DNA from 3 places in the Pantoea sp. CFCC18179 genome. Region 2 is predicted to be linked to each of the others. Evidence: predicted binding sites of a transcription regulator. Region 2 holds the regulator's gene; each other region holds the start of a gene.

Region 1 (10,828 bases), on a different contig from region 2:
CGTTTCCGATCGCGGGCATACCGGTTTTGTCTCACTTAAGGCTGAAGATCACCAATTGCCTGCGTTGGGCCAGGTGGTCGAGCTTTTCGATGTCGGCCAACGCCTGTTCCAGCGCCTGAAAACGGCGCCTGGCGTCACGCTGCGCTGTCCGGATCACGTAACCAACGTGACGCGAAGCGCAGACAATATGCAAATCACGCTGAACAGCGGCGAGCAACTCGATGGCGCATTGCTGGTGGCTGCTGATGGTTCACGTTCGCCGCTCGCTGCCTCTTGCGGCATCACCTGGCAGCGTGACGATTATCAGCAGTTGGCGGTGATCGCCAATGTCACGATGCAACTGCCGCATCAAGGCCGTGCGTTTGAACGCTTCACTGAACACGGCCCGCTGGCGTTGTTGCCGATGTCGGGCAATCGGATGTCGTTGGTGTGGTGCCATCCGATTGACGCGCAATCCGCGATTCAACAGTGGGATGATGCGACCTTCCTGCAACACCTTCAGCGTGCCTTTGGCTGGCGCTTGGGGCGATTCACGCATACCGGTCAACGCGAACTCTATCCGCTGGCGCTGCAAACCGCCGAACGTCAGGTGACGCATCGTCTGGCGTTGGTCGGCAATGCGGCACAAACGCTGCATCCGATTGCCGGGCAAGGCTTCAATCTTGGCCTGCGTGATGTGATGTCGCTGGCGGAAACGCTGGCAAGCGCGCATCGTCAGCAGCAGGATCCCGGCAGTTATGCGGTACTGCAGCACTTTGCCGCGCGGCGTCAGCCCGATCGCGCCGCGACAATTGGCGTCACCGACGGTTTAGTGCGCATGTTTGCCAATCGATATGCGCCGTTAGTAGCAGGACGAAATCTTGGGCTGGTGGCAATGGACCATCTGCCATGGCTGCGAAACCCACTTGCCGCGCGCACGCTCGGCTGGGTCAAGCGTTAAGCATGAATTAAGGGGCAGCAATGCAAACTTTTGATGTGGCAATCGCCGGTGGCGGTATGGTGGGTTTGGCCGTCGCATGCGGATTACAAGGCAGCGGCTTGCGCGTTGCCGTGCTGGAAAAAGCACCTGAGCCACAATTTGATCTGGCGGCGAGCGCTTCGATTCGCGTCTCCGCCATCAACGCTGCCAGCGAACGTCTGCTGCAAAAGCTCGATGTGTGGTCGAGCATTCTGGCTCTGCGCGCCAGCGCCTATCACGGCATGGAAGTGTGGGATCAGGACAGCTTCGGCTCGATCAGTTTTGATGACGAGCAACAAGGCTTATCGCACCTCGGCCATATCATTGAAAATGAAGTGATTCACAGCGCATTGTGGCAGCGTGCCAGTCAATGCAGCGATATCAGCTTGTTCGCCCCTGCGCAGTTGCAGCATGTGGCGTTTGGCGATAACGAAGCCTTTGTCACGCTGCAAGATGGCAGCATGATGAGCGCACGTTTGCTGATTGCAGCAGACGGTGCCAATTCGTGGCTGCGCGACAAAGCCGATATCCCGCTGACCTTCTGGGATTATGAACATCACGCTTTGGTTGCCAACATTCGCACCGATATGCCGCACGATGCCATCGCGCGGCAGATTTTCCACGGCGACGGTATTCTGGCGTTCCTGCCAATGCAGGATCCGCATCTTTGTTCAATTGTCTGGTCGCTGTCACCGCAGGAAGCAACGCGCATGCAATCCATGCCGGAAGCGTTGTTTAATCAGCAATTATCGGTGGCGTTTGATATGCGACTTGGCTTGTGTCAGGTGGAAAGCGAGCGCAAAACCTTCCCGCTGATGGCGCGCTATGCACGTAACTTTGCCGCGCATCGCTTAGCGTTAGTCGGCGATGCCGCGCATACCATTCATCCGCTGGCCGGGCAGGGCGTAAATTTGGGCTTTATGGATGCGGCTGAATTGATTGGTGAAATTCGCCGTTTGCATCAGGAAGGCAAAGACATTGGTCAGCACCTCTATTTACGTCGTTATGAGCGCAGCCGCAAACACAGCGCAGCGATGATGCTGGCAGGCATGCAGGGTTTCCGTGAATTGTTTGCCGGTACGCATCCAGCGAAAAAACTGTTGCGAGATGTGGGCTTAAAGCTGGCAGACACCTTGCCAGGCGTTAAACCGCTAATGCTGAAACAAGCGATGGGACTCAACGATCTCCCCAGTTGGATACGTTAATCTCTTCTACCAACGGCGCCTAATCAGGCGCCGTTTTTGTTTGGTGCACCGTTGTGATGCAACGATGCACCCAAATCGCGCCTCATTTGATTTATTCTAATTTTACCCATCAATTCGCATTAGTTAATCTCATGTTAATGCTCCGCCCAGACCGAACCATTTCATAAAGTTGTGGCGTGGATTCCCTCAATTTGCTGCATCAAAGTAATTTAGTCGTATTTTGTGCGAGGTTAATCACAATAATGCAGTGAATTGTGCTGGGTGATGTTCGATGGCATCTGGAAAGGTGGTAGTGTTTCGCCCTCGTTTTCCTCATGGTTAATTGCCGCATTAGGTGATAACTTCAGCATAAAGAGAACGTTTGCGTCAGCCTGAGAAGGCGGCGCAGGCGCGTCACACTCACTTGTTTTCACAGGATGGTTATGACTCAGCAAACGCCTCTATTCGAACAGCATCAAGCCTGCGGTGCGCGCATGGTGGACTTCCATGGTTGGATGATGCCGCTGCATTACGGCTCGCAAATGGATGAGCATCACGCGGTGCGTAACGATGCCGGCATGTTTGATGTTTCCCACATGACCATTGTTGATTTGCGCGGTGCACGCACCCGCGAATTTCTGCGTTATCTGTTAGCGAACGATGTCGCCAAATTAACCCAGCCAGGCAAAGCGCTGTACACCGGCATGCTGAATGCTTCTGCTGGCGTCATTGATGATTTGATTGTTTACTTTATGAGCGAAGACTTCTTCCGTCTGGTGGTGAACTCTGCCACACGAGAGAAAGATTTGGCGTGGATTAAACAGCATGCTCAGCCGTTCGGCGTGGAATTGACCGAACGTGACGATCTGGCATTGATCGCGGTGCAAGGTCCGAATGCGCAGCAAAAAGCCCAGACGTTGTTCAGCGATGCGCAACGTGCCGCTGTTGCGGGCATGAAACCGTTCTTTGGCGTGCAAGCAGAAAATCTGTTCATCGCCACCACCGGTTACACCGGCGAAGCCGGTTATGAGATTGCCATGCCGGCAACGGAAGCCGCTGCTTTCTGGCAGCAATTGCTGGCTGCTGGCGTCATACCCGCTGGTCTCGGCGCACGCGATACCTTACGTCTCGAAGCGGGCATGAATTTGTACGGTCAGGAGATGGATGAAGGCGTTTCGCCGCTGGCGGCCAACATGGGCTGGACCATCACCTGGGAACCGAACGATCGCGATTTCATTGGTCGTGATGCTTTGCAATCGCAGCGTGAGCACGGCACCGAAAAACTGGTTGGGCTGATCATGACCGAAAAAGGCGTGCTGCGTAACGGTTTACCGGTACGTTTCACCGATGAACAAGGTCAGCCACAGCAAGGTATTATTACCAGCGGTTCCTTCTCACCAACGCTGGGTTGCAGCATCGCATTGGCGCGCGTGCCGGCAGGTATTGGCGAGCAGGCCATTGTCGAAATCCGTAACCGGGAAATGCCGGTGAAAGTGACCAAACCTATTTTTGTTCGAGCCGGTAAACCGGTCGCCCAGTAATTTTTTCAGGAGAAATGGCCAATGAGCAATGTGCCAAGTGAATTGAAATATCGCGATAGTCACGAGTGGGTCCGTAGAGAAGCTGACGGCACTTTCACCGTGGGCATCACTGAACACGCACAGGATCTGCTGGGCGATATGGTGTTTGTCGATTTGCCAGACGTGGGCACAACCTTCGCTGCGGGCGATGATTGCGCGGTTGCAGAATCCGTAAAAGCGGCTTCCGACATCTACGCACCACTGAGCGGTGAAATCGTGGCGGTGAATGACCAGCTAGGTGATTCACCGGAGCTGGTTAACAGCGCGCCATATGCCGATGGTTGGTTGTTCCGCATCAAAGCCAGCGACGAGTCTGAACTCGACGCCATGCTGGACGCCGATGCCTACAAAGCATCAATCGACGAGTAACCGGTAAGCTAAAGAAGGTGGCGCGTGGCGGCACCTTCTTTTTTTGCCTGATTTAATGCCTTTTTTGTCACCCAGCCCGACTCAGGATTTACTGCACATGACTCAGACTCTCAGCCAGCTTGAACACAACGGTGCTTTCATTGAGCGCCACATCGGTCCTACGCCGGAACAACAGGCCTTGATGCTGGAAACGATTGGTGCCAGTTCGCTCTCATCGTTGATCGCATCGATTGTTCCTGCCGACATTCAACTGCCGGGCCCGCCTGCGGTTGGCGATGCCGCGACCGAACAACAAGCGCTGGCCGAGTTGAAAGCCATTGCCAGTCAGAACCAACGCTATAAATCCTGGATTGGTATGGGCTACAGCGCGGTGATCACCCCGCCAGTTATCCTGCGTAACATGCTGGAAAACCCAGGCTGGTACACCGCGTATACGCCATATCAGCCAGAAGTGTCGCAGGGTCGTCTTGAGGCGTTGCTGAACTTCCAGACGCTGACGTTGGATCTGACCGGATTGGATATCGCATCCGCGTCACTGCTCGACGAAGCCACCGCGGCCGCCGAAGCGATGGCGATGGCGAAGCGCGTGAGTAAGCTGAAGAACGCGACAAAATTCTTCATCGCCGATGACATCCATCCGCAAACGCTGGATGTAGTGCGCACCCGCGCAGAAACCTTTGGCTTTGAACTGATCATCGACAGCGCCGACAAAATGCTGGATCACGACGACCTGTTTGGCGTACTGCTGCAACAGGTGGGTACGCATGGCGAAGTTCATGATTACCGTTCACTGATTGCAGAACTGAAAAACCGCAAAGTGGTGGTTAGCGTGGCGGCTGATTTCATGGCGCTGGTGCAGTTAGAAGCACCAGGCAAGCAGGGCGCTGACATCGTGTTTGGTTCTGCACAGCGTTTCGGCGTACCGATGGGTTACGGCGGTCCACACGCCGCCTTCTTCGCCAGCCGCGACGAGCACAAACGCTCGATGCCTGGCCGCATCATCGGTGTTTCTCGTGATGCCGCCGGTAATACCGCGCTGCGCATGGCGATGCAAACCCGTGAGCAACATATCCGTCGTGAGAAAGCCAACTCCAACATCTGTACTTCACAAGTATTACTGGCCAATATCGCGGGCCTGTACGCGGTTTATCATGGCCCGGTTGGCCTTAAGCGCATTGCTTCACGCATTCATCGCCTCACCAGCATTCTGGCGGCTGGCCTGCAAAATGGTGGTTTGAAACTGCGCCACAACAGCTGGTTCGATACGTTGACCGTAGAAGTGGCCGATAAAGCCGCGGTGCTGAATCGCGCACTGAGCTTTGGCGTCAACCTGCGCAGCGACGTGCTTAACGCCGTTGGTATCACGCTGGATGAAACCACCACGCGTGAAGATGTGCTGGCGCTACTGGCCATTCTGCTGGGCGATGCGCACGGGCAGGATATTGACGCACTGGATGCGGCAGTGGCTGCGGAAAACAGCGCGATCCCTGCTGGACAGGTGCGTGAAAGTGAATTCCTGACGCATCCCGTATTCAATCGTCATCACAGCGAAACTGAGATGATGCGTTACATGCACAGCCTGGAGAAAAAAGATCTGGCGCTGAACCAGGCGATGATCCCGCTCGGCTCGTGCACCATGAAACTCAACGCTGCGGCGGAAATGATTCCAATCACCTGGCCTGAATTTGCCGAGCTGCATCCGTTCTGCCCGGCAGAGCAGGCGACGGGCTACTTGCAGATGATTGGTCAGCTGTCGCAATGGCTGGTGCAATTAACCGGTTACGACGCACTTTGCATGCAGCCGAACTCCGGCGCACAAGGTGAATATGCCGGTCTGCTGGCGATTCGCCGCTACCACGAAAGCCGCAATGAAGGCGGCCGTAATGTCTGCCTGATCCCAAGTTCTGCGCATGGCACCAACCCAGCATCCGCGCAAATGGCGGGCATGGCGGTGGTGGTGGTCGCGTGTGATAAACAAGGCAACATCGATCTCGGCGATCTGCGTGAGAAAGCCGCTCAGGTTGGCGAGCAACTGTCGTGCATCATGGTGACCTATCCATCCACCCACGGCGTGTATGAAGAAACCATTCGTGAAGTGTGCCAGATCGTGCATCAGCACGGCGGTCAGGTGTATCTCGATGGCGCCAACATGAACGCGCAGGTCGGTATCACCACGCCAGGTTATATCGGCGCGGACGTTTCGCACCTTAACCTGCACAAAACCTTCTGCATCCCGCACGGCGGTGGCGGTCCGGGTATGGGCCCAATTGGTGTGAAAGCGCATTTGGCACCGTTCGTGCCGGGCCACAGCGTGGTGCAAATTGATGGCGTACTGACGCAGCAAGGCGCGGTTTCAGCGGCACCGTTTGGTAGCGCATCTATTTTACCAATCAGCTGGATGTACATCCGCATGATGGGCGCAGAAGGCTTGAAGCAAGCCAGTTCGGTCGCGATTCTCAACGCCAACTACATTGCTAGCCGCCTGCAATCGGCTTATCCGATTCTGTATGCAGGTCGCGATGGTCGTGTGGCGCACGAATGTATTCTCGACATTCGTCCATTGAAAGAGCAAACCGGCATCAGCGAGTTGGATATCGCTAAACGTCTGATCGATTACGGATTCCACGCCCCAACCATGTCATTCCCGGTTGCCGGCACCTTGATGGTTGAACCAACGGAATCAGAAAGCAAAATCGAGCTCGATCGCTTTATTGATGCGATGCTGGCCATCCGCATGGAAATCGATCGCGTGGCTGATGGCGAATGGCCGCTGGAAGACAATCCGTTGGTGAACGCGCCGCACACGCAGATGGAAATCGTCAGCGAATGGACACATCCGTACACCCGCGAACTGGCGGTCTTCCCGGCGGGCAGCGCCAACAAATATTGGCCAACGGTGAAGCGTTTGGACGATGTGTATGGCGACCGTAACGTTTTCTGTAGCTGTGTGCCAATGAGCGAATACCAATAAATCAGGCTATTGTTAACGCTGATTAATTTAAGGGCCGATTGCGGCCCTTTTGTTTTGGAGGCAAAAATGGATCTGGCTTTGGTTACTGGCGGCAGTCGCGGCATTGGACGCGCCACCGCTTTATTGCTGGCGCAGGCCGGTTATCGCGTGGCGATCAACTATCGACAACGCGCGGACGAAGCCGCAGCGGTGGTAGCAGAGATTGAAGCGCAGGGCGGCAGCGCATTTGCCGTTCAGGCTGATATCGCTGAAGAAGCGCAGGTGCTGCGCATGTTTACCGAAATCGATAATCAAGGCGCATTACGCGTTTTGGTCAATAACGCCGGCATTCTCTTTACGCAGTGTCGTGTTGAAGATCTCGACGCTGAGCGTATTCAGCGCGTGTTCGCTACCAACGTCACCGGCACCTTTATCTGCTGTCGCGAAGCGGTTAAGCGCATGGGAACGCATTACGGTGGCAAAGGTGGCGCGATTGTCAACGTATCCTCGGCCGCATCCCGCTTAGGCGCGCCAGGTGAATATGTCGATTACGCCGCATCGAAAGGGGCGATGGATAGCTTAACCAAGGGCTTATCGCTAGAAGTGGCGGCGCAGGGCATTCGCGTAAACAGCGTACGTCCTGGCCTGATTTATACCGAAATGCATGCCGATGGCGGCGAGCCGGGCAGAGTTGATCGTTTGGCAAGTTCACTGCCGATGGGACGTGGCGGCCAAGCCGAAGAAATAGCCCAGGCGATTGTCTGGCTGGCAAGCGATGCCGCATCGTATGTTACCGGCACCTTTATTGATGCTGCGGGCGGAAGATAAGCCAACCTCCGTAGGGTCGCCATTTTTGGCGGCCCTTGTCAAAATCGCTCTTAATCATTCACACCCATTCACATAATTATTTTAGCGTACATGTGTACACTGAAAATTTTCCTGGTTACTCTGGTTGCGCACAAAAAGCACAATTGCTCCCTCCGTTGTTCAGGAACACACCTACATGGTACAGAACCGAATTATTGCCCAAGGCTATTCATTGGCAGAAGAGATTGCCAACAGCATTAGCCATGGTATCGGCTGCATATTTGGTATCATCGGCTTGGTATTAATGCTAACGCAAGCCATTGAAACACAAGCTAACGTTACCGCGATTACCAGTTACAGTTTGTACGGTGGCAGCATTATTTTGCTTTATCTGGCATCAACGCTTTATCACGCAATTCCGCATCAGAAAGCCAAATACTGGCTAAAAAAACTCGACCATTGCGCCATCTATGTGTTGATTGCCGGCACCTACACGCCGTTTTTGCTGGTGGGGCTGAACTCTCCGCTGGCACAAGGCTTAATGGTAGTGATTTGGAGTTTGGCGCTGATGGGCGTGCTGTTCAAAATGGCCTTTGCTCATCGCTTTGAAGCGCTATCACTGGTGACCTATCTCAGCATGGGTTGGCTATCGCTGGTGGTGATCTACCAGTTGGCAATCAAACTGTCGGCGGGCGGGATATGGTTACTGGCGGCGGGCGGCGTGGTCTATTCGCTGGGCGTGATTTTTTATGTCTCGCGCCGTATTCCTTACAGCCACGCTATCTGGCACGGTTTTGTGCTGGGCGGCAGCGTGCTGCACTTCTGCGCGATCTATTTCTACGTGATGTAACAGAGAAACGGCGGCTCAAGGGCCGCCGTTTTTTTATTCTGCCAGTGAATACGGCAGTGGCTGAATGGTTAATTTGCCACTCTCGTCGCCTTCTACGCGCAGCACGCTATCCGGTTCCAGATCGTTGTTCATCACCACTTGCACCCAGACGCTGCCGTCATCCAACTGCACGCCGCTTAGCACCGTGCCGGTACGACGCCATTTGTCGCCCATCTGCAATTCCAATGAACTATCGGCTTCTGGCACCTTACTGGCGTTGCCAGCCAGCCAATACAGGGCACGCTTATTCGCCCCGCGGAATTTAGCGCGCGCCACCATTTCCTGGCCGGTGTAGCAGCCTTTTTTAAAGCTGATGGCGTCCAGCGCCTGCAAGTTGGTGGCTTGTGGGATTAATTGCGCGCTGGTGGCGGTTTCAATCACCGGAATACCGGCTTCGATATCCAGCGCCAGCCATTGCAGGCTGTCATTGAACTGTGCTTCACCCGCGAGCTTGTCTTTCAGCGCATTGGCTTGCTCAAGCGTGGTGACTAATAGGAAACGTTCGGCGGGCTGTTCAAACCACAGCAGAGTGCTTTCACCTTGCTGCACCACTGGCGTTTTGGCATCCGGCAACGTATCGAACAGATTCGCCAGCGCGGCGCGCGCCTGAAAACCGGCCACGCCCAGCAGCACCGCATCGTCATCCGCCACAATGGTGACTTTGGCGAACACCGCGTACTTCTTCAACTCGGTCAACTGCTGTTCGCGCAGGTTACGACGCACAATGTAGCCGTAGCCTTCGGTGCGATGGAATAAACGGATATTGCTCCACATTTTCCCCTTGGCATCGCAATGCGCGGCCGGGCGGTGTTGCGTCTCGCCCATTGCGGCAACGTCCAGGGTGAGCTGGCCTTGCAGATACGACGTGCTGTCATTGCCCTGCACCTTGACCAGCGCCCATTCGTCGAGCGAAATCAGGGTTAAAGGCAGGCGTGACGATGCAGCAGGCTGGCGAGGTGGAAGGGTAAAAATCGACATGTGTCATTCCTGATTGATGAGGTTATCCAGTTCCCAATGTTAAAAGAGCAGTGTGGCATTGCAACCTGTTTACTGAATTTGGCGCACAAATCGCGTGATGACCTCTGCAATTACAGGGAAGAAGTGCTGTGACATTGCACAGCAATCAGCACTGCGCCTGCAGCGAGAAAAAAAAGCAGGTACACTGAGCCCCACTGTTTTTAGCCATGGAATGAGAGACATGGAAATTAATGACAAAGCCCGCGTTCAATGGGCGTGCCGTCGCGGCATGCTGGAACTGGACATCGCCATCATGCCGTTTTTCAAATACGAATATGATTCGTTGGATGACACGGATAAGCAGGTATTTATTGCGCTATTAAAGAGTGATGATCCTGACTTGTTCAATTGGCTGATGAATCACGGTGAACCGGTCGATCCCGAGTTCAAACGCATGGTGAAACTGATTCAGCAGCGCAATCGTGAACGCGGTCCGGTGGCAATGTAATTTGCGGGCGTCACGCAGTGCGCGCGCACTGAATGTGACGCTGTTTTTGCTGTGCAGCGTATTGCTGCTGAGCCTGAGTTGGCCCGCTGAGTGGGCGTGGGGTAAAGCACCGCTATTAATGTTGTTATGGGCGGAAGGCTGGCGCAATGAACGTCGTTTAGTACAGCGCGCGGGTTGTTTGGCATTGGACGCGCAGGGCGATTGGCTGTGGCGCGGCATGCGCTGGCAAGCCGAGCGTAAGCCAGATTGGTTGCCGTATGGGGTTTTGCTGGTGCTACGTAATCAGCAAGGTCAGCGCTGGCGGCTGTGGTTGATGCACGATAATCTGCCGCCTGCTGAATGGCGAACGTTGCGCGCCTGCTGTTTTCTACGTGATGAACAAACGCTGCCTTAAAACCTGCTGCCGCTCATTTACGCATTAACTGGCATCTGTATGCAGATGCGCAAGAATGCACACCCTACGAAGAACGCGCCAATCCCTTGTAGGGTCGCCATTTATGGTGACCAAAAACGCTTAACTGACAAGTATTTTGCCTTAAAGCAGCGCTGCGGTTTCCGTCAGAATCTGTTCGCACCACTGTTCAACGCGTTCATCGCTCTGTTCGAACTGGTTGACATCATCCAGT
Region 2 (10,828 bases):
TAAAAGCGGCGTGAGAAAGACGATGCAGATCAAGAAAAGAGTGTTGCGCAAGAGGATGAAACAGAGTGGTGCGCTCTAATGGACTCGAACCATCGACCCCCACCATGTCAAGGTGGTGCTCTAACCAACTGAGCTAAGAGCGCATTCAGGAATGCAATATTTGGTGCGTCCGAGTGGACTCGAACCACCGACCCCCACCATGTCAAGGTGGTGCTCTAACCAACTGAGCTACGGACGCACTTGGTGCGCTCTAATGGACTCGAACCATCGACCCCCACCATGTCAAGGTGGTGCTCTAACCAACTGAGCTAAGAGCGCAACATGCTGTCAGGGCGACAGCGGGGACGAATATTAACGGCAGCCTGTGATGCTGGCAAGGGGAAAAAGTGTTTTTCCCATACGACTGACCAGCAACTGTGCTATACGTCGTTTTTTTAGCCGTAACCCCCCAACTAAAGTCGCTTCAGCCACTTAGCGTGCCGCACGCGCCAGAATCACCTGCGCAGGCAAACCCTGCAAACGACGGATGCGCCAAATCATCATTACCGCCGCTGACGTTAGGCCAATGATAAAGCCACACCAGAAACCGGCTGGACCGAGTTTCGGCAGCACCCAATCGGTCATCGCCAGCACATAACCTACCGGTAAGCCCAGCACCCAATAGGCGATGAACGTGATGAAGAAGATTGAACGCGTATCTTTATAACCGCGCAAAATGCCGCTACCAATCACCTGGATCGAATCCGAGAACTGATAAATCGCCGCCAGCAGCATCAGTTGCGCCGCCAAGGTGATGACTTCGGGATTGGCGGTATACAGCGCGGCGATGTCATGGCGGAAAGTCACGGTAAACAATGCGGTAATCGCCGCCATGCTGATGCCCACGCCCTGGCCGGTCCACGCCGCCACGCGCGCATCTTCTGCTGAACCCTGACCTAAGCGATATCCCACACGAATGGTGGTGGCGACACCGAGTGAAAGCGGCAACACGAACATCAGCGAGCTGAAGTTAAGCGCAATTTGATGCCCTGCCACCTTCACAATGCCCAGCGGCGAAACCAATAGCGCGACGACGGCAAACAGGGTGACTTCAAAGAACAGCGCCAGCGCCACCGGCAAGCCAAGGGTAAACAGGCGCGACAAAATCGCGCGAGAAGGTGATGACCAAGGCGTTTTCATGCGGATATCACGCATCGCAGGCATACGTTTCACCCAGAATCGCATCACGATAAACATCACCCAGTACACCGATGCGGTCGCCACTCCACAACCCACGCCGCCCAAGGCAGGCATGCCGAAGTGTCCATAAATGAACACATAGTTGAGTGGAATGTTGACCATCAGTCCAAGGAAACCCAGCAGCATCGCCGGTTTGGTTTTCGACAAACCTTCACACTGATTGCGCATCACCTGGAAGAACAGATAACCCGGTGCGCCCCACAGCAACGCATGCAAATACCCCTCGGCTTTCGCCGCTAAGGCCGGATCAATGTCATGCATGGTGTTAATCAAATAACCGGCGTTCCACAGCACCACCATGATCAATAGCGCGACGCCGGCCGCCATCCAATAACCCTGGCGTACTTGTTCAGCAATACGTTCGCGTCGTCCTGAACCGTTGAGTTGCGCAACGGTTGGCGTCAAAGCCAGTAGAAGACCATGACCAAACAGAATGGCGGGAAGCCAGATAGAGGTGCCGACAGCAACGGCGGCCATATCCGTGGCGCTTACCGCACCGGCCATAACAGTATCTACAAATCCCATCGCGGTTTGAGCCACCTGAGCAAGGATGACCGGGATCGCGAGGGCCAGCAATTGACGCGCTTCGGTAAAATACTTCTGCACGTTACACCTGCTTAATTAAGAAGAGAGCGGGGCGAAATCCCCATAGAATGCGCGGCATAGTGTAGCGGCAGCCTGGGCTTCCGCCAAACTTTGTTCGCATTTCGTTTCGCCATTTGTGTAAAGTTTGAACTCCGCCAAATAACGCCGCCGTAAGTAAGCTGTGATAAACTGCCGCAAACTTTGCAGAGGCTGAGATTATGTTTACTGGAATTGTGCAAGGCACGGCTGAAATTGTTGGTATCGAAGAAAAAGATCTGTTCCGCACCCATATTGTGCGCTTACCTGAAGCGTTATTGCCGGGCCTGGCGCTGGGTGCTTCGGTTGCGCATAACGGTTGCTGTCTGACCGTCACCGCGATTGACGGTGATTTGGTGAGTTTCGATCTGATTAAAGAAACGCTGCGCATCACCAATCTGGGCGAATTAAACGTCGGCGATGTGGTGAATATTGAGCGCGCTGCGAAGTTCAGCGATGAAATTGGCGGTCATTTAATGTCCGGCCATATTATGACCACCGCTGAAATCTGCAAAATCATTCAGTCAGAAAATAACCGCGAAATCTGGTTCAAATTACAGGACGCCACGCAGATGAAATATATTCTGCACAAAGGCTTCGTTGGGATTGATGGTATCAGCTTGACGGTCGGCGATGTCACCAAAAGCAAATTCTGTGTGCATCTGATTCCCGAAACGCTGGAGCGCACCACCTTAGGCGCGAAGAAGTTTGGACATAAGGTCAATATTGAGATTGATCCCCACACGCAAGCCATTGTGGAAACCGTTGAGCGCGTGCTGGCACAGCGTGAAGCGGCGGCATTAGCGCAGATCGGCGATGCTGAATAAGACGATAAAAAAGGCGCCAAATAGGCGCCTGATTTACATTGAATGCGATTAGCGTGCTACGCGTAGACCACCCTCTTTACCGCGACTAAATACCACCTGCCACAGCTGAATATCACGCGCCCGGAATGCACCCGCGCACGCATTCAGATAGTAATCAAACATGCGTTTGAAGCGTTCGCCATATTTCTCGGCCAGCTCCGGCCAGGCGACCTGAAAACGCGCATGCCAAGCCATTAAAGTGGTATCGTAATCCGCGCCAAAGTTATGCCAATCTTCCATAACAAAATGGTGTTCGCTGGCATCGGCAATTTGTCGCACGGATGGCAGACAACCGTTGGGGAATATATATTTATCGATCCACGGATCGACATTCATATCTGTCGTGAGCGCGCCGATGGTGTGCAGTAAAAATATGCCGTCTGGTTTGAGATTGCGATCAGCAACATCAAAATAAGTGGCATAGTTTTTCGGCCCGACGTGTTCAAACATGCCGACGGAAACGATGCGATCATATTGCTGATTAAGATCGCGATAATCTTGCAGCAATATCGTGACGTCCAATCCTTCACAGCGTTGTTGCGCTAATTTTTGCTGTTCGGCTGAAATGGTTACGCCATGCACTTGCACGCCATAATGACGCGCGGCATATTCCGCCAGACCGCCCCAACCGCAACCGATATCCAACAGCGTCATGCCCGGTTCTAATTGCAGTTTACGGCAAATCATATCCAGCTTGGCCTGTTGCGCACCTTCCAGCGTGTCGGCATCTTTCCAATAGCCGCAGGAATATTGCATATAGGGATCAAGCATCAGCGAGAATAGATCATTTCCCAGATCGTAATGCTCTTTGCCAACAATCCATGCGCGCTTTTTCGACTGCAAATTAGTCAAGCGTGCGGCGGCAATGCGCAACGTATCTTTGAAATGACGGGGTAATTGTTTATCCAGATGGTGTTTTAAAACGCGATGGAAGAACATGTCGAGCTGTTCGCACTCCCACCAACCATCCATGTAACTTTCACCTAAACCCAGTGATCCTTCTTCCAGAACGCGTTTAAAAAAGTCTGGATGCTTTACCTGAATATCCCATGGACGAGTGCCATTAACTGCAATATCAGCGCGCTCTAGCAGTTCGTTGACGATCCGAAACCAGTGGTTTTCTTCAAGGCTCACTTCTTCTATAACAGATGAACTCATAGCTTCTCCATCACCTTCCGATCTGAACCTGAGAAAAAGAATAGCCAATTTCCCAAGACCTGTGAGAGAACTCACGGAAAATCCGTGCGCCAGAAATCCGACGATTTACAGAGGTATGTATTTGAGCAGCAAAGTGGGTCATCGCACTGGTTATCGTGCAGACGCCATCCCGCGACAGGGTCGCAAAGGTGTTACATTTATATTATTGATTTGTAGCAGAATTACTGACCCACCGAGTATATGCTCACGTGGGTCAATATTCAACGGGTTATCGTTAGGTTGCTAACGATAATCGTTGCCTTACTGATTATCTTCGCAGGGACGGGAAGTGAGGGCATTATCACTTTGTGCGCTTAAGCCGCGTTGGCAAACAAAGCCAGCCCATGCCAATACCACGGTGGCGACCATCACTAAAGTGGTGTTGTAGAGCGCGCGTTCCAGTCCGGTTGAAACCAACAAACTGGCGGCGAAACACAAGCCTAACTGGAACAGATTCTGCAAACCGGCGGCTTTGCCGGTAGCGTGTGGGAAAGGCGCAAGCGCGCTGGCAACCACGATGGGGTAGATTGCACCATTCGCCAGCGCCATGCCGCAGAACGGCATTAGCAGTACAAACAGCGAAGTTGACGGCATTAACGCCACCACAAACAGACTTAGAATGCTCAAGCTGTACAGCAGCAGCAACCAAGGCAATAATTGCGCGCCCTGATAACGATTAAGCAGCGCGCGGCAGCCAAATCCACCAATCAGAAACGCAATGGTCTGCGGAATATAACTCAGACCAATATCTGCCGGCGTTAAGCCTGCGGCGGCGAGGATAAACGGCGAACCGGTTAACCAGGCAAAAAAGCTGGCTGAACATGCGGAATAGATTAACACGTTGCCGCTATAAACGCGGGTGTTCAGCAAGCTTAACCAACTTGGCTGTTTGCCTCTGTCAGCACTGGCTCGCTTTACGGCGGGTAAGCGCAGCGTGCCAATCAGCAACACGATAGCAATTAACGTCAGGGTGATAAAAATGCTGCGCCAGTGGAAATGGCCAATCAGCCACGCACCTAGCAATGGCGCTAACGCGGGTGAAAGCGCCACCAGCGGCATAATGGTGGCAAAAACTTTATTCGCCTGCGCTTTTGGATAGCGATCAACCACCAGCGCTTGCCAACTCACCGCCGCAGCACACACACCAATTGCTTGCACAAACCGCAACGCAAGCATCATGTAGACATCGGTCACCCACAGCATGCCCAGGCAGCCAAGGGCAAAAATGGCTAAGCCAGCCAGCAAAATAGGTTTGCGTCCATAACGATCCGACAGTGGTCCCCAAAAAACTTGAGCACAAGCAAAGCCGCCAAGAAACAAGCTTAGGCTCGCGCTAATGGTGCCGGGCGCGCTGGCAAAATCACGCTGCATATCGCCAAAAGCCGGCAAATACATATCGGTGGCAAGAAATCCGAGCATGCTGAGCACGGCGAGGTAAGGCATAAAAGCTCTGGACGACAACATGATGCTTCTCTAATTAGGCAGGTTGAACGGCGGGGAGTGTAAAAGGGTGCAACCTATTTTGTGAAACGCTAATATTTGCGAGGTGCTGTTAAATTTTTTGAAGGCAAGAATATGTGGTCTGAATATGCGTTGGAAGTGGTGGATGCGGTGGCGCGCACTGGAAGCTTTAGTGCGGCGGCGCAAGAATTGCATCGCGTGCCTTCTGCCGTCAGCTACACCGTACGCCAGTTGGAGAGTTGGCTGGCGGTACCGCTGTTTGAAAGACATCATCGTGAAGTGGTGATGACGCCCGCCGGTGAACATTTTGTCCGTGAAGGTCGTTCTGTTATCAAAAAAATGCTCGCAACGCGCAGGCAATGTCAGCAACTGGCAAACGGCTGGCGTGGTGAACTCAGCATTGCCGTGGATTGCATCGTGAAACCCCAACGTACGCGCCAACTGGTGAAAGATTTCTATCGCCATTTCCCCGATATGGAGTTGATCATCAGCTACGAAGTGTTCAACGGCGTGTGGGATGCATTGGCGGATGGGCGGGTGGAGGTGGCGATTGGCGCAACCCAGGCGATTCCAGTCGGTGGGCGCTTCGCTTTCCAGGATATGGGCGCACTTAACTGGCGCTGCGTCGTCAGTCCTGAGCATCCGTTGGTCAATGCAGCTGAATTAAATGATGAAACGCTGCGCGCCTGGCCTTCGCTGGTGCTGGAAGATACCTCGCGCGCATTGCCGCGCCGCATGACGTGGACACTGGACAACCAGCGACGTTTGGTTGTGCCGGAATGGGAAACCGGCTTGGATTGTTTGCAGGCGGGATTGTGCGTTGGCATGGTGCCGGGACATTTAGCGCGTCCGTTGCTGAATCGCCACGCGCTAGTGGAACTGACATTGCCGCAGACGTTTCCCGATAGCCCCTGCTGCGTCAGTTGGTCAGAACAGCGTGCGTCGCCAGCGCTGGATTGGTTATTGGCTTATCTTGGCGATGCCGAAACGCTGAACCACGAATGGCTCAGCGAAACCTCGATTTAACGGCGATAGTCGCGGAACGGGCCGTACGCCACCGAACGGCGCTCAATCAGCGTCGGTTGAACCTCAATGGTTTGCGGATCTTCACGCTTGCTGGTGATGCGATCCAACAGCATTTCCAGCGCTTTTTCACCTAATTCGGCTTTTGGCTGATGCACCGTGGTCAGCGCTGGCGTGAAGTAACGCGCGTTGCGCACGTTATCGTAGCCAATCACTGAAATATCTTGTGGCACGCGTAATCCCATCTCATCAGCAGCACAAATCGCGCCCATCGCCATGATGTCGCCGCCGCAGAATACCGCAGTTGGACGCTGTTTCTGATTAAGGATTTGCTGCATCGCCTGATAGCCCGATTCCGGCTCAAAGTCGCCCTGAACGATCCATTCCGGACGCACCGTAATGCCCGCTTCGCTCATCGCTTGCAGGAAACCGGCATGACGACCGCCGCCGGTATTACGTTCCATCTGACCGGGAATCGCGCCAATGTCACGATGTCCGCGCTCGATCAGATAGCGACCAGCAAGGTAGCCGCCCTGGAAAGCGTTGTCCTGCACGGTATCGGTAAAATCACCACGCGAAGCGCCCCAATCCATCACCACCATCGGGATGTTGCGGTTCTCTTCCAGCATTTGCAGCAAATCGTCTGGATATTCGGAACACATCACCAGCAAGCCATCGACGCGCTTCTGCGCCATCATCGACAGATAAGCTCGCTGCTTCTGCAAATCGTTGTGCGCATTGCCGAGAATCAGCGTATATCCGCGCTCAAAGCAGTGATGCTCTACCGCTTCAATAATTTCGGCGAAGTAGGGCGCTTCACTGGACGTCGCCAGCAAACCCAATGTTTTGGTGTGATTAACCTTTAGGCTACGCGCCACAGCACTCGGCGAGTAGTGTAATTCTTTGATCGCTTCCCATACGGCGTTACGCGTCTCTTCCGCAACGAAACGCGTTTTGTTGATGACATGCGAAACCGTGGTGGTTGAGACACCGGCGCGTTTCGCGACATCTTTAATTGTTGCCATGAAAAAGGTACTCCTGGGCTTATCGCAACTTACTGATAAGTATATTGTTAAACGTTTGCGTCTGCTAATGCTTTTACGGCCCAAAACAGCGGGCTAAATGGGGTTTTTCAGCAGGCAAAATCACGTCATTGCGCACATATTCCAGCACGTGCTTAATCGGTTGCGCAACGAAAGGCGGCGATTCTAGCAAGCCCGGGCCGATAACACGAGATTTTTGCCGGTTGCTATGCCAAAATCGTCATAACCCTAAAGAATGTGTGACTAAGGAGCTGTGATGAGTACTGATTTGAAATTAGCGCTAATGACCACTGTTGGCGCGCTGTTAATGATTATCGCATTCAGTTTTACCGCTATTATGCATTAATAAAAAAGCCGGAGCTGATAACAGCATCCGGCTTTTTTATCTGTGTTGCGCAACCGCTAGCGAATGGTTTTAGGTGTCATCATGCGGCGCGCACCCACGTAGTGTTTCTGCCAGTAATCTTCGCCCAATGCGCTAATCTGAATATCTTTGCCGGTACGCGGTGACTGAATAAATTTGCCATTACCCAGGTAAACGCCAACATGATCGGCAGTTCCGCGGTTATTGATGCGGAAGAACACCAGATCGCCTTTCTCCAGCATTTCACGCTTAATCGGTGCCGCATCGCGCAAGTGATACATTTCATTGGCGGTGCGCGGGAATTTGAATTTCACCAGATCTTTATAAGCGTACCACACCAGGCCGCTGCAATCGAAACCGGTATGTGGCGACGTGCCCCCCCATTGATAAGGCTTGCCGAGCTGACCCATTAATTTGGTCATCGCCGTTTCACGCGCTTTTTGATAGCGCTGGCGGTGCGCTTTGCTCATTTTGATGCCGGTCAGCGCTAGCGCTTCGTCATCGACTTCAATCTCGGAGGATTTTTTCGCCAGGCGTTGGTGCCCGTATTTTTTACCGGTGAGTTTAAGCTGGGATTTTTTGCTGGTGGTATGGTGCAGCGCAGTTTCGGTCTTGGTCTGTTTTTTGAGTTTGAATTTTTGGACTGACGTCAGGCGCGATTTTTTGGTGGTGGTTTTCACCGGGCGTCGCTTGCGGCGCTCGTCTTCACGTGCGCTCTTTTTCTCCGCTTTTGGCGAACTGGCATTAACGGGCGCATGCGGAGAAGCCGCGGCCACATTAAAAAACAGTTGGGCAAAAGCCAGTATGAAAAGCGTAATTAGTAGACGCATAATCCGGTTACAGGTTAAGCAGGCTGATTGGAAACAGACTGCGGCAAAGTGAGAGAAATCTGATCAAACGACCAGCGCCGAGGCAATTCTAATCCACTTTTTTTCCAAAAGGTAAGGCCTTTTTCTATTAATATGTTACCAGATTGATTCTGTAGCAAAAATGAGCTATTTCAGCTGCTTAACCCAGCGAAACTATTGCTAATTATTAATTTATTAATGCTTATTAATGATACGAAAATGTTATTTGTCAGATGTTGATTTAACAAACATGGCGATTAGCATGATGCAAATGCAAAATCCCGTTTTCAGTACGCGGGCTAAATCGCTACAATAAACAAACACGAAGTGAAGGATTAAGGAAGGCAATAATGAGTACTGTTGAAAAAATTCAGCGCCAGATCGCAGAAAACCCGATTCTGTTATACATGAAAGGCTCGCCAAAACTGCCAAGCTGCGGCTTCTCAGCGCAAGCGGTGCAGGCGCTTTCAGCCTGTGGCGAGCGCTTCGCCTACGTAGACATTTTGCAGAACCCGGACATCCGCGCTGAAATGCCAAAATACGCCAACTGGCCGACTTTCCCGCAACTGTGGGTAGATGGTGAACTGGTCGGCGGCTGCGACATCATCGTTGAGATGTTCCAGCGCGGCGAACTTCAGCCGTTACTGAAAGAAACCGCTGAGAAGTATAAAGAAGCGGAATAATGCAGAAGGCCGACAAATGTCGGCCTTTTCTTTATCTACTCTTCGACGGATGCATCGTCTGTTGACTCTTCACCGATTGCCAATGGCCAGCCGCCAAGGCGTTTCCAGCGATTCACCAACTCACAAAACAGCGTGGCCGTTTGCTCGGTGTCATATAACGCTGAATGCGCCTGCGTGCTATCAAACTCCATTCCCGCCGCTTTACAGGCTTTAGCTAACACCGTTTGCCCCAGCACCAAACCGCTTAATGCCGCAGTATCGAAGGTGGCAAAGGGATGAAACGGATTGCGCTTCAGGCTGGCACGCTCGGCGGCGGCCATCACGAAGTTAAGATCGAAAGTCGCGTTGTGCGCCACGATGATGGCGCGATTGCAGCCGCTATCTTTGGTGCCTTTGCGCACCATTTTGAAAATCGCATGCAGCGCTTCGTATTCACTCACCGCGCCGCGCAACGGATTGGTCGGATCGATACCGGTAAACGCCAGTGCCGCGGGATTAAGAATGGCCCCTTCAAACGGTTCTACGTGGAAATGCAGCGTTTCATCACGGTGTAACCAACCTTCTTCATCCATTTTCAGTGTGGTGGCAGCAATTTCCAGCAACGCATCGGTTTGCGCGTTAAAGCCGGCTGTTTCGACATCAATCACGACAGGATAAAAACCGCGGAAGCGTTGGTTGAGAGCGTTTAAAGCGTTCGATTCAGACATCAGGATCTCATGGCAATAAATAGGGCAGCGCGCATTATGGCAAAAATTGCAGGAGGGTGCAGCAGGAGAGGGGAATCAGCCTGCAAATTAGCAGGCTGACAAGCGGCATTAGTTGCCGAGGCCGTGACCGGCGTGTTTGTTTTCGATCAGCTCGATTTTGTAGCCATCGGGATCTTCAACAAACGCAATAATCGTCGAGCCGCCTTTGACCGGGCCCGCTTCACGAGTGACGTTGCCACCCGCGCTGCGAATGCGATCGCAGGTTTCCGCGACGTTATCCACGCCTAATGCGATATGGCCGTAAGCGTTGCCGAGATCGTATTTATCCACGCCCCAGTTGTAGGTCAACTCAATCACCGCACCTTCGCTCTCTTCGGTGTAACCAACAAAAGCCAGGGTATATTTGTATTCGGTGTTTTCGCTCTGACGCAGCACGCGCATGCCCAGCACGCGGGTGTAAAAATCGATGGAACGTTGCAAATCGCCAACGCGTAACATGGTGTGAAGTAAACGCATAACATCCTCTTTTTTCAAACGTCATCAGGAAGTGACAAACAGCTAAGTATAGCGAGTTAATTCTCTGATGAAACAACGCTGCCGCACAGCCGCTGCGGCAGCGAAAATCTTACAGTGCTGGATAATCGGTATAACCTTCCGCGCCACCGCCATAGAAGCTTTCCGGGCGCTGCGGGTTGAGTGGTGCATCTTGCTGCAAACGCGCCACCAAATCCGGGTTGGCGATGAAGTCGCGACCAAAGGCCACGGCATCGATCAAG
Region 3 (10,828 bases), on a different contig from region 2:
ACGCGCCTCAACGAAGGTCGGTAGCGCGGTATTTTCACCCGCCAATGCCTGCTCAACTAACGCATCACCAATCACCGGCGCTGTGCTTAACGCCACACACTGCTCAATCACGTTGACTAATTGCCGCACATTGCCCGGCCAGGCGGCACTGACCAAACGCTTCATCGCATCCACCGAGAAGCTGCGCACAAAGGGTTTATGGCGATCGGCGGACTGACGCAATAAATGGTTGGCTAATAACGGGATATCTTCCGCGCGTTCATGCAGTGCAGGGATCTTCAGGTTCACCACGTTGAGACGATAGTAAAGATCTTCGCGGAAACTCTTCTTCTCCATCGCCTTTGGCAGATCACGATGGGTCGCCGAGATAATGCGCACATTGATATCGAGATCGCGGTTGCTGCCCAGCGGACGCACTTTGCGCTCCTGCAATACACGCAGCAGTTTCACCTGCAACGCTTGCGGCATATCGCCGATTTCATCAAGGAATAACGTGCCGCCTTCCGCTGCCTGGAACAGCCCTTCACGTGCGCTGACCGCGCCGGTAAACGCCCCTTTAGCGTGACCAAACAGCTCCGATTCTAAAAGTTGCTCCGGCAACGCACCGCAGTTAATCGCAATAAACGGTTTGGCGGCGCGCGGACTGGCAGCATGGATCGCCTGCGCCAGCACCTCTTTACCGGTGCCGCTTTGGCCATTGATCAGCACACTGACGTCGGATTGCGCCACCATATGCGACTGCTCGAGCAAGCGCAGCATCAGCGGATTGCGCGTCACAATTGCCTCGCGCCAGGCGTCATCGCTGATCGGTGCACGCTGTGCCAGCGCTTCATCAATCGCCTTATACAACGCATCACGATCAACCGGTTTGGTCAGGAAACTGAATACGCCTTGCTGCGTGGCGGAAACGGCTTCCGGGATGGAACCGTGCGCGGTAAGAATAATCACCGGCAAACCGGTATGCCGTTTCTGGATCTCCCCAAATAGCGCCAATCCGTCCATCTCATCCATGCGCAGATCGCTGATCACCAAATCGACTTTCTCTTTTTGCAGATGACGCAAGGCTTCCGGTCCGCTGGCCGCGGTTGCCACCTGATAACCTTCGCTGCTTAAGCGCATGCCAAGCAGTTTGAGTAAGCCCGGATCGTCATCCACCAACAGTAAGCGTGCGGCCTGTTTCATGGTCACTGATCCTCACTTTGCGCATCGCTGGCACCATGCGATGTGTCACTGCTGTCGGGGGCTTTACGCGATGATAACTGGCGTTCGATGTCAGTAAGACGTTCCAGTTTACGTTGGGTATCGGCCAGCGATTGGCGCAGTGCAGTTTGCTGCTGACGCAGCGTATCCATCTCAGCATCATTGCTCTGCTGCAGCGCAGCGTAACGGCCACGCGCTTCACTGAGTTCCAGTTGTGCCGCCTGATTACTGCGCCAAAGCTGTAATAAAGGCCGCACCGCCGCCGGATAGGACATACTGTAACCGTCTAAGGTCGCGATGTAATCGCGGCGTTCCACGGGTGTGATATTGCCGTTGGCCAGCAAGATGCCTTGTTTGAAGGCGCGCGCCCAGCCTTGTACCGGCCAGCGTCGCGCCTCTGCGCGTGCTTCAGCAGGCGATAAGCGTTCGCCACAATCAATCGCACGCTGCCAATAAAGGGGGTTGTTCTGCGCGGCAGGCGTTTCAATCTGCCAGACGTTTTGGCAATCGGTCGCCAGATAATCCGCCAGACGCATGTCGGGTTCTGGCAAGCTCGCACCATCGTGCTGGGCACGATCTTGTGAAGGTGTTTGGCAGGCACTGAGGCCAAGCGCCATCAACGCGCAGGTCACAAATTTGAGTGGGGATAGTTTCATTGATCAGGCATTCCCGGCGCTGGTAGTCAAAATGATACGAAAACAAACATCCGCATCCTTGCGCGTCACCAACTGCAAATCGCCGTGCATCCTGCGCAGACAATCTTTTGCGATACTCAGGCCCAGTCCGCTGCCTTTAACCGGCCCTTTGCGCTGTTGGCTGCCCTGGTAAAAGGGCTCAAAAATCATCGCCTGTTCTTCAGCCGGAATCGGTGTGCCGGTGTTTGCCACCTCAATCCACACCTGGTTGCCCTTCTGCTGGCTGTGCAGCCAGATGTTACCGGATTCGCTGCCGTAGTTCACGGCGTTCGAGTAAAGGTTATCGATCACCCGCTGCAATAAGGTCGCTTCCGCCAGGCAGTGATGCACTTGCAAATCAACGTAGGTTTTCATTGCACGCGCATTCGCGGGCAATGAATGGACTTTAAGCACTGAATCGATGATGTCGGCTAACGCCACCGATTTCAGCGCCAGCGGCCCATCCGCCAGCTTGCGGTTGTAATCCAGTAACTGTTCGATCAACCGCTGCAAGTGGCGACTGCTGGTATCAAGAATCGCCACCACTTCCTGCTGTTCGGCATTGAGCGGACCTGCAACCTGATCGGCCAGTAACTCGGTGCCTTCGCGCAAACTAGCCAGCGGCGTTTTTAGTTCATGTGAGAGATGGCGCAAGAATTCGTGACGCTGCTCTTCCAGCCAGCTAAGACGTTCGCTCAGCCAGACAATACGTTGTCCCAGCGAGCGGATTTCGCGCGGGCCACCAAAGTTACCGCTTTCGCCTAACGCTTTGCCTTCACCTAACCGATTGATCATGCGTTCAACACGCTTGACCGGCCCGATAATCATGCCAGTGAACAGCAGCACCAACACCAGGCTGATCAGGAACAGAATCAACGCTTGCCAGCCAAAAAATTGGCCGCGATCGGCAATTTCTCGTTGCAGTTGCAGGCCGCGTGAGAACACTACTTCACGCGTTTCCTGCACCATTTGCGTATTGGTATCCGAAAAACGCTCCAGCACATTCGCGGCCTGGGCGACAGGATTGCCGTTATCACATTGAATTTGCTGCAACGGCGGCAAGGTGGTTTGCAGTACTTTGAAAGAAGGCAGGTCAGGCAAGCTGGCGGCGTGACTGTTGAGCATTTGGCCGTAGCGCGCCCACTGCGTTTGATACAGCTTTGCGAGTGAAGCATCGCCGAGCACGCAATATTGTCGATAGCTGCGCTCCAGCTCCAGCGCGGTGCGTGCCATTGCTTCGCTGCGGCGCACATCGGTAAAGGTATTGCGATTGGTATCCGCCGCCTGATTACTCAGCGCCGACAAACTTTCCCACGCTTGCCACGCCAGAACCAGCAACGGCAACAGCACCAGCAAGAACGCCAGCAAGACTAATTGCCGCAGGGATCGGGGGAACAGACGCCATTTCTTCACAATCACGCTTCCTTAAATGTGAGCTGCTGGCATGCTAGCGAAGTATCAAAAGGGAAGAAAGGTCAGAAACGAAAACGGCAGACCTTTTGGTCTGCCGTGAGAGCGACGCCGCAGCATCGCTTGCAAAATAGGTGGAGCCTAACTCAACGTTGCGTCCGATGCTTGATAACGTTGCAAAGCAAGCGATTATCGGTGAGGTGGACGACAGGCTCCGTTTGGTGCGTCATTCTAATTTTATGAGCTCAGCCGCAAATGCGGGGCAATCATAAACAGGCGAATGAGCCACGTAATAAGTATAGCAAGGATCATGCCAGGAAATAAATAGTGAGGATTATCAGAGGAATGCTTACATGGCAGCGGCACTTAGGGCGAAAACAGACCGAACGGTCAGTTAAATGTGTCGCTGATCAGCAACGGGTTTAGATTACGAATTTTCTTAGCATTAAAATCAACGAGTTAAATGTCACCTTTTGGCGACACTCTCATGGACATATTGTCGCTAATTTCCGACATCGGTTGAATATCACTCAGGTCACCATGAATGGCGACCCTACAAAAAGAAAAAGGCCGCTAATTAGCGGCCTTTTAGGTGGGTTATCCCAACTGCTTACGTGCGTTACGGAAGATACGCATCCATGGGCTGTCTTCGCCCCACTCTGCCGGATGCCACGAGTTGCTCACGGTACGGAACACGCGCTCTGGATGCGGCATCATGATGGTCACACGACCGCTTTCGTTGGTCACCGCGGTGATACCGTTTGGTGAGCCGTTCGGGTTCGCAGGATAGCTTTCGGTAACTTTGCCGAAGTTATCAACGAAGCGCAGCGCGACCAAACCTTTACTCTCCAACTGCGCCAGATGCGCGCCATCACGCACTTCAACAAAACCTTCACCGTGCGAAACGGCGATTGGCATGTGCGATCCGGCCATGCCGTCCAGCAGCAGCGATGGGCTTGCTGCCACTTCTACCAGGCTGAAACGCGCTTCGAAACGCTCGGACTGGTTACGCACAAAGCGCGGCCACAGTTCGCTGCCCGGAATCAGTTCACGCAGGTTCGACATCATCTGGCAACCGTTACACACGCCAAGTGCCAGCGTTTGTGGACGATGGAAGAAGTTTTCGAACTCGTCACGCACACGGCCGTTGAACAAGATGGATTTCGCCCAACCTTCACCCGCGCCCAGCACGTCACCGTAAGAGAAGCCACCGCAGGCGACCAGCGCCTGGAACTCTTCCAGACCGCGACGACCGGCCAGCAGATCGCTCATATGCACGTCAACCGCAGTGAAACCAGCGCGATGGAAAGCGGCTGCCATTTCTACGTGTGAGTTGACGCCCTGCTCACGCAGCACCGCAACACGCGGACGCGCGCCCGTGGCGATCATCGGTGCGGCCACATCTTCTTCTGGCTTGAAGGTCAGATGGACGTTGAGACCTGGGTCATTATCGTTTTTCTTCGCTTCGTGCTCCTGATCGGCGCAGGCTGGGTTATCACGCAGGCGCTGCATCTGCCAGGTGGTTTCTGCCCACCAGGTACGCAACGTGCTACGGCTTTCGCTGTATACCGCGCTGTCGCCAGAACGAATTACGAAACGATCGCCCGGTAAGGCTTTACCAATTACATGCACGTTGCTGCTCAAACCGTGGTCAGCGAAGATTTTCTCAACCGCAGCACGATCGCTGGCGTTGATTTGCAGCACCGCACCCAGCTCTTCGGTGAACAACGCGGCCAATGCATCGCTGCCCAACGCGGCGATATCTGCTTCGATACCGCAATGGCCGGTAAAGGCCATCTCTGCCAGCGTCACTAACAGACCGCCGTCAGAACGGTCGTGGTAAGCCAGCAATTTCTGCTCGGCCACCAGCGCCTGAATGGCGTTGAAGAAGCCGGCCAGTTGCGCGGCATCGCGTACGTCAGCAGGTTTATCACCCAATTGACGATAAACCTGTGACAGCGCAGTCGCACCCAAGGTGTTCGCGCCATTGCCCAGATCCACCAGCAGCAACAGGTTGTCTTGATCAGCTTGCAGCTGTGGCGTCACGGTACGACGGACATCTTCAACGCGCGCAAAGGCGGTGATCACCAACGACAGTGGCGAAGTCATCTCGCGCTGTTCGGTGCCGTTCTGCCAGCGGGTTTTCATCGACATGGAATCTTTGCCGACTGGAATGGTGATACCCAATGCTGGACACAGTTCTTCGCCGACCGCTTTTACCGCTTCGTATAGGCCAGCGTCTTCGCCCGGATGCCCCGCAGCCGCCATCCAGTTTGCTGAAAGCTTGATGCGTTGCAGTGAACCAATCGAGGTGGCAGCAATGTTGGTGAGTGCTTCGCCGACGGCCAAACGACCGGATGCCGCGAAGTCGAGCAACGCCACTGGCGCACGTTCGCCAAGAGAGAAGGCTTCGCCATGATAGCTATCAAGGCTGGCGGTAGTCACCGCGCAGTTAGCCACCGGAATCTGCCACGGACCGACCATCTGATCGCGCGCCACCATGCCGGTTACGCTACGGTCACCAATAGTGATCAAGAAGGTTTTTTCTGCTACGGTCGGCAGATGCAGCACGCGATTGACCGCGTCTGCCACGGTGATGCCATCACGTACCAACGCATCACCTTTGGCTTGCTGGCGCGATACATCACGCGTCATCTTCGGCGTTTTGCCCAGCAGCACATCCAACGGCATATCGATAGGTTTGTTATCGAAATGTGGGTCGGCAAGATTCAGATGCAATTCTTCGGTGGCTTCACCGATCACTGCATACGGTGCGCGCTCACGCTTACACAGTTCATCGAACAGCGCCAGTTGCGCCGGCGCGACGGCCAACACATAACGTTCCTGTGATTCGTTACACCACACTTCCAGCGGGCTCATGCCTGGCTCATCGCTGAGGATGTCGCGCAGATTGAAGTTACCGCCACGGCCGCCATCGCTCACCAGTTCTGGCATCGCGTTAGACAAGCCGCCCGCGCCCACATCGTGAATGAACAGAATCGGGTTGGCTTCGCCCAGTTGCCAGCAACGGTCGATCACTTCCTGGCAGCGACGCTCCATCTCTGGGTTGTCACGCTGGACAGACGCAAAATCAAGGTCAGCATCAGATTGGCCAGAAGCCATAGAAGAGGCTGCACCGCCGCCCAAACCGATATTCATCGCCGGGCCGCCAAGCACGATCAGCTTGGCGCCAACCACAATCTCGCCTTTCTGCACGTGATCGCCACGGATGTTACCGATGCCGCCCGCCAGCATGATTGGCTTGTGATAGCCGCGCAACTCAACGCCGTTATGGCTGTTAACGCGCTCTTCATAGGTACGGAAATAGCCGTTCAGTGCGGGACGACCAAATTCATTGTTGAACGCCGCGCCGCCCAATGGGCCTTCGGTCATGATATCCAGTGCAGTAACGATGCGTTCTGGTTTGCCGAAATCTTCTTCCCAAGGCTGTTCAAAACCAGGAATGCGCAGGTTGGAAACCGAGAAACCGACCAAACCAGCTTTTGGTTTCGCACCACGTCCGGTTGCGCCTTCGTCACGGATCTCGCCACCGGAACCGGTCGCAGCACCCGGCCACGGTGAAATCGCGGTTGGATGGTTATGGGTTTCTACTTTCATCAGGATGTGTGCGGCTTCCTGATGGAACTCATATTCGCCCTTCTGCGCATCAGCGTAGAAGCGGCCAACCTCAGAACCTTCCATCACTGCCGCGTTGTCTTTGTAGGCCGACAACACGTGCTCAGGATTATGTTCGAAGGTGTTTTTGATCATCTTAAACAGCGACTTCGGCTGTTTTTCGCCATCGATAATCCAGTCAGCGTTAAAGATCTTGTGACGACAATGCTCGGAGTTTGCCTGGGCAAACATGTAGAGCTCGATGTCGTTCGGATTGCGGCCCAGTTTAGTAAAGGCGTCGAGCAGGTAATCGATCTCGTCATCGGCCAGCGCCAGACCCAAGGTGAGGTTGGCCTGCTCCAGTGCCGCGCGGCCTTCACCCAGCACATCAACGCTCTTCAGCGGCTGAGGCTGATGATGGGCAAACAGTTGCTGCGCATCGTTGAGGTCGGCAAATACCGTTTCCATCATACGATCGTGCAGCAGGCTCGCCAGTTGCTGCCACTGCGCTTCCGTCAGTTCAGGGGCTTGCACATAGAACGCCATACCACGCTCAAGGCGCAACACTTGCGGCAAATCGCAGTTGTGCGCGATATCGGTGGCTTTCGATGACCAGGGAGAGATGGTGCCGGGACGCGGCGTTACCAGCAACAGACGCCCTTGTGGCGCATGCTCGGCGAGAGAAGGACCGTATTTCAGCAGACGTTGCAGGCGGGCTTTTTCATCCGCGCTGAGCGGTGCACTGACATCGGCAAAATGGACGTACTCGGCGTAAATATCACTCACTGGAAGGTGAGCGTCCTGAAAGCGGGTCAGCAGTTTGTTTACACGAAATGCCGACAGAGCGGGCGAACCACGCAGAATTTCCATCATTAAAGATCTCTCGTCTTTGAAGTGCCGGGCGACGCTTCATTGGGCGCAACAGGGGAAAACGGGCGGTATTATAGAGAAACGTCACCGGTTACGAAACCGTTTGCGCATAAATTCTGGCACTTGGCATTTGGCTGATTTTTGCACAATTCTTGCTATAAAAGTTGCCCTGCCCCGCTTTGTTGCGCAAAATGCCCCTCGCTCTGGGAGTTAAAACAACACAAATACTGCCTTTAAAAGACAGAGGCCTGTGAGCCATTACGAGATAACTATTTGAAACGCCTAAAAATAAACTATCTGTTTATCGGTCTGATCACCGTGCTGCTTGCGCTAGCATTGTGGCCATCCATCCCGTGGTACGGGGGCGGAACAGACGCGCTATCACAGATCAAATCACGCGGAGTGCTGCGCATCAGTACCGTAAACTCTCCGCTGACTTACTACACCATCAATAATGCACCAGCGGGCATGGACTATGAGCTGGCGAAGCGCTTCGCCGATTATCTTGGCGTGAAACTGGAAGTGGAGGTGCGTCCTAACCTCGGCGACCTGTTTGATGACTTGGATGATGGCAAAGCCGATTTGCTGGCAGCCGGCCTGATTTATAACAGCGAGCGCCTTGCGCACTACCAAAGTGGCCCAAGCTACTATTCGGTGTCGCAACAGCTGGTGTACCGCATTGATAAGCCTCGACCGAAAAACCTCGGCGATCTTAAAGGCCGCCTGATTGTGCAGTCCGGTTCGGCATATCTGTCAACTTTACGTTCCGCCAAAGCTGACAGCTATCCCGATCTCGACTGGGCGATTTCCGCCGATCAAGGCCAGAAAGCGCTGCTCGAAGCGGTGGCCGACGGCAAACTCGATTACACCGTGGGCGATTCCGTCACCATCGGCCTGTTGCAACGTATTCATCCACAGTTAGCCGTGGCGTTTGATGTGACGGATGAAGAGCCGGTGACCTGGTATTTACCGCGTAACGATGACGATAGCCTGAATGCGGCGATGCTCGACTTCTACAGCCAAATGGGCGAAGAAGGCACCATGGCCCGGCTGGAAGAGAAGTATCTCGGCCACGTAGGCACCTTCGATTACGTGGATACCCGCACCTTCCTGCGCGCGATTGATAGCACCTTGCCGGATATCAAACCGCTGTTTGAGAAATATGCAGCCAGCATGGATTGGCGCTTGCTGGCGGCGATCTCGTATCAGGAATCCCACTGGAATCCACAGGCAACGTCGCCCACCGGCGTGCGCGGCATGATGATGCTGACGCGCAATACCGCCGACAGCCTGGATGTTGACGATCGTCTCGATCCGGAGCAAAGCATCCGTGGCGGCAGCGAATACCTCAAACGTATGATGGAAAAAGTGCCAGACACCATTCCAGAAGATGAACGTATCTGGTTTGCTCTAGCGGCTTATAACATGGGCTACGCGCACATGCTGGACGCGCGTAAGTTGACGTCAAAACAGGGCGGCAATCCGGATAGTTGGGCGGATGTGAAGCTGCGCCTACCGATGCTCAGCCAGAAGCGTTACTACGCGCAAACCACATACGGCTACGCGCGCGGGCACGAAGCCTACAACTACGTTGAGAACATCCGTAAGTATCAAATCAGTCTGGTGGGATATTTGCAGGAGCAAGAGAAGCGCTTAGCGCAGCAATCGGCGCTGGAAGCGGAATTAGGCGCCGGTTACCCGGCGGTGGAACCGAAGATTGCGATGAATTAATCTGCGCGCTGCGCCTGACGCAGCGCCTTCTTTTGCTCACGACGCATACGGAAGAAGTCACTTAACATCCCCGCGCACTCTTCTGCCAGCACACCACAATCAATTTGAATTTGATGATTCATACCGGGATGACCAATCACATCCAGCAGAGAACCGGCCGCGCCGGTTTTCTCGTCTTTCGCGCCATACACCAAACGTGTAATGCGGCTGTGCACCATTGCACCGGCGCACATCACACAGGGTTCCAAGGTGACGTACAACGTAGTATCCAGCAGACGATAGTTTTCCAGCACTTTGCCGCCCTGACGCAGCGCCATGATTTCGGCATGCGCCGTGGGATCGTGCTGACCAATCGGCCGATTCCAACCTTCGCCAATCACTTTGTCGCCTTGCACCAACACCGCGCCAACCGGCACTTCGCCCTGCTCCCACGCACGTTTAGCCAGTTCCAGCGCAAAACGCATCCAATATTCATCAGTTTGTGGGTTCACCAGACAACTCCTGCGGGCAATTAAGGCGGCGCATTATAGCCATGCTGCTAGCGGAATCGAAGCGTTATTCCAGTTGTTGCAGCTCGCCGCGCGGCGTTACGCGCCAACGATGCTGGCAGAAGAACAACAGCGGGTTGTCCTGCTTACTGTCGCTGTAGCCGCTATACAACTGCAATGGCGTGCCGATTTTCTCCTCCAGTTGCGCCACTTTTTCATGACCGAGACAGCGCATCGCCAATAAACGTCCGCCGCGTCCCGGCGTCATCTGGCTCGCGATCAGTTGCACACGCGGCAAAAAGGCGGAATCGAAGTAGACTTGTTCCACCAGCGATTGCGGCGAACCGGTGATCAGCCAGACATCGGCATCGTTACTGCTGAGGTAATCGGTGAGACGCTGCTGCACCACCGGAAAAGCCGTTACGCGTTGGCGAAACCACTCAGCGAACTCGGCTTCACGCTGACGCAGGCGCTTTTCACTGTGACCGAAGGTAATCGCCCACAGCAGCAAACTCATCGGCCAGCGCGCCGCACGTCCTTTAATCAACATGCCCAGCCCAATCACCGGCAGCAGCGGGATCACCAGCAGCAGGTTGAGAGGCTGGCGTCGCAGTAAATAGCGCATAAAGGTGCCAAACATGTCCTGCTGATGCAGCGTGCCGTCGAGATCGAAAAACACCACGCGTCGTTGCGTACCCTTAGTCAAACAACACTCCTTCTCAATTCTTTGCGGTTTCTGCCCTACAGTGTAGCCAGCTTCACGGCTCGCAGCGAAAGCTGCTATTTTTAATTCCAATGACTACAATGCCAGCTGAATAGTTTATTCTTTTGGGTTTACGC

What was found. The regulator PurR, encoded in region 2, represses purine synthesis genes. The targets are predictions, from matches to a motif close to CANGCAAACGTTTGCNTG.
Region 1: gcvT (glycine cleavage system aminomethyltransferase GcvT) is a predicted target of PurR. The motif match lies at 2,514-2,531, and genes of this name have one in related genera.
Region 3: purL (phosphoribosylformylglycinamidine synthase) is a predicted target of PurR. The motif match lies at 7,862-7,879, and genes of this name have one in related genera.

The regions. Positions count from the first base shown of each region.
Region 1 covers NZ_JBNBPM010000002.1:478,985-489,812, forward strand. The annotation lists gene ubiH (2-octaprenyl-6-methoxyphenyl hydroxylase) at 1-940, shown strand, start outside; gene ubiI (FAD-dependent 2-octaprenylphenol hydroxylase) at 961-2,163, shown strand; gene gcvT (glycine cleavage system aminomethyltransferase GcvT) at 2,586-3,683, shown strand; gene gcvH (glycine cleavage system protein GcvH) at 3,705-4,091, shown strand; gene gcvP (aminomethyl-transferring glycine dehydrogenase) at 4,189-7,062, shown strand; gene ACPUC7_RS06795 (SDR family oxidoreductase) at 7,129-7,869, shown strand; gene trhA (PAQR family membrane homeostasis protein TrhA) at 8,045-8,698, shown strand; gene ygfZ (tRNA-modifying protein YgfZ) at 8,732-9,715, opposite strand; gene sdhE (FAD assembly factor SdhE) at 9,936-10,202, shown strand; gene ACPUC7_RS06815 (protein YgfX) at 10,177-10,596, shown strand; gene fldB (flavodoxin FldB) at 10,738-10,828, opposite strand, start outside.
Region 2 covers NZ_JBNBPM010000006.1:91,084-101,911, forward strand. The annotation lists tRNA gene ACPUC7_RS13355 (tRNA-Val) at 67-143, opposite strand; tRNA gene ACPUC7_RS13360 (tRNA-Val) at 162-238, opposite strand; tRNA gene ACPUC7_RS13365 (tRNA-Val) at 242-318, opposite strand; gene ACPUC7_RS13370 (MATE family efflux transporter) at 472-1,845, opposite strand; gene ACPUC7_RS13375 (riboflavin synthase subunit alpha) at 2,043-2,687, shown strand; gene cfa (cyclopropane fatty acyl phospholipid synthase) at 2,736-3,884, opposite strand; gene punC (purine nucleoside transporter PunC) at 4,185-5,387, opposite strand; gene punR (DNA-binding transcriptional activator PunR) at 5,499-6,410, shown strand; gene purR (HTH-type transcriptional repressor PurR) at 6,407-7,432, opposite strand; gene cydH (cytochrome bd-I oxidase subunit CydH) at 7,707-7,796, shown strand; gene ACPUC7_RS13405 (C40 family peptidase) at 7,853-8,644, opposite strand; gene ACPUC7_RS13410 (Grx4 family monothiol glutaredoxin) at 9,010-9,345, shown strand; gene rnt (ribonuclease T) at 9,381-10,052, opposite strand; gene gloA (lactoylglutathione lyase) at 10,161-10,568, opposite strand; gene ACPUC7_RS13425 (alkene reductase) at 10,678-10,828, opposite strand, start outside.
Region 3 covers NZ_JBNBPM010000010.1:62,801-73,628, reverse strand. The annotation lists gene glrR (two-component system response regulator GlrR) at 1-1,182, opposite strand, end outside; gene qseG (two-component system QseEF-associated lipoprotein QseG) at 1,185-1,856, opposite strand; gene ACPUC7_RS18045 (sensor histidine kinase) at 1,860-3,287, opposite strand; gene purL (phosphoribosylformylglycinamidine synthase) at 3,882-7,772, opposite strand; gene mltF (membrane-bound lytic murein transglycosylase MltF) at 8,043-9,500, shown strand; gene tadA (tRNA adenosine(34) deaminase TadA) at 9,497-9,991, opposite strand; gene yfhb (phosphatidylglycerophosphatase C) at 10,056-10,694, opposite strand.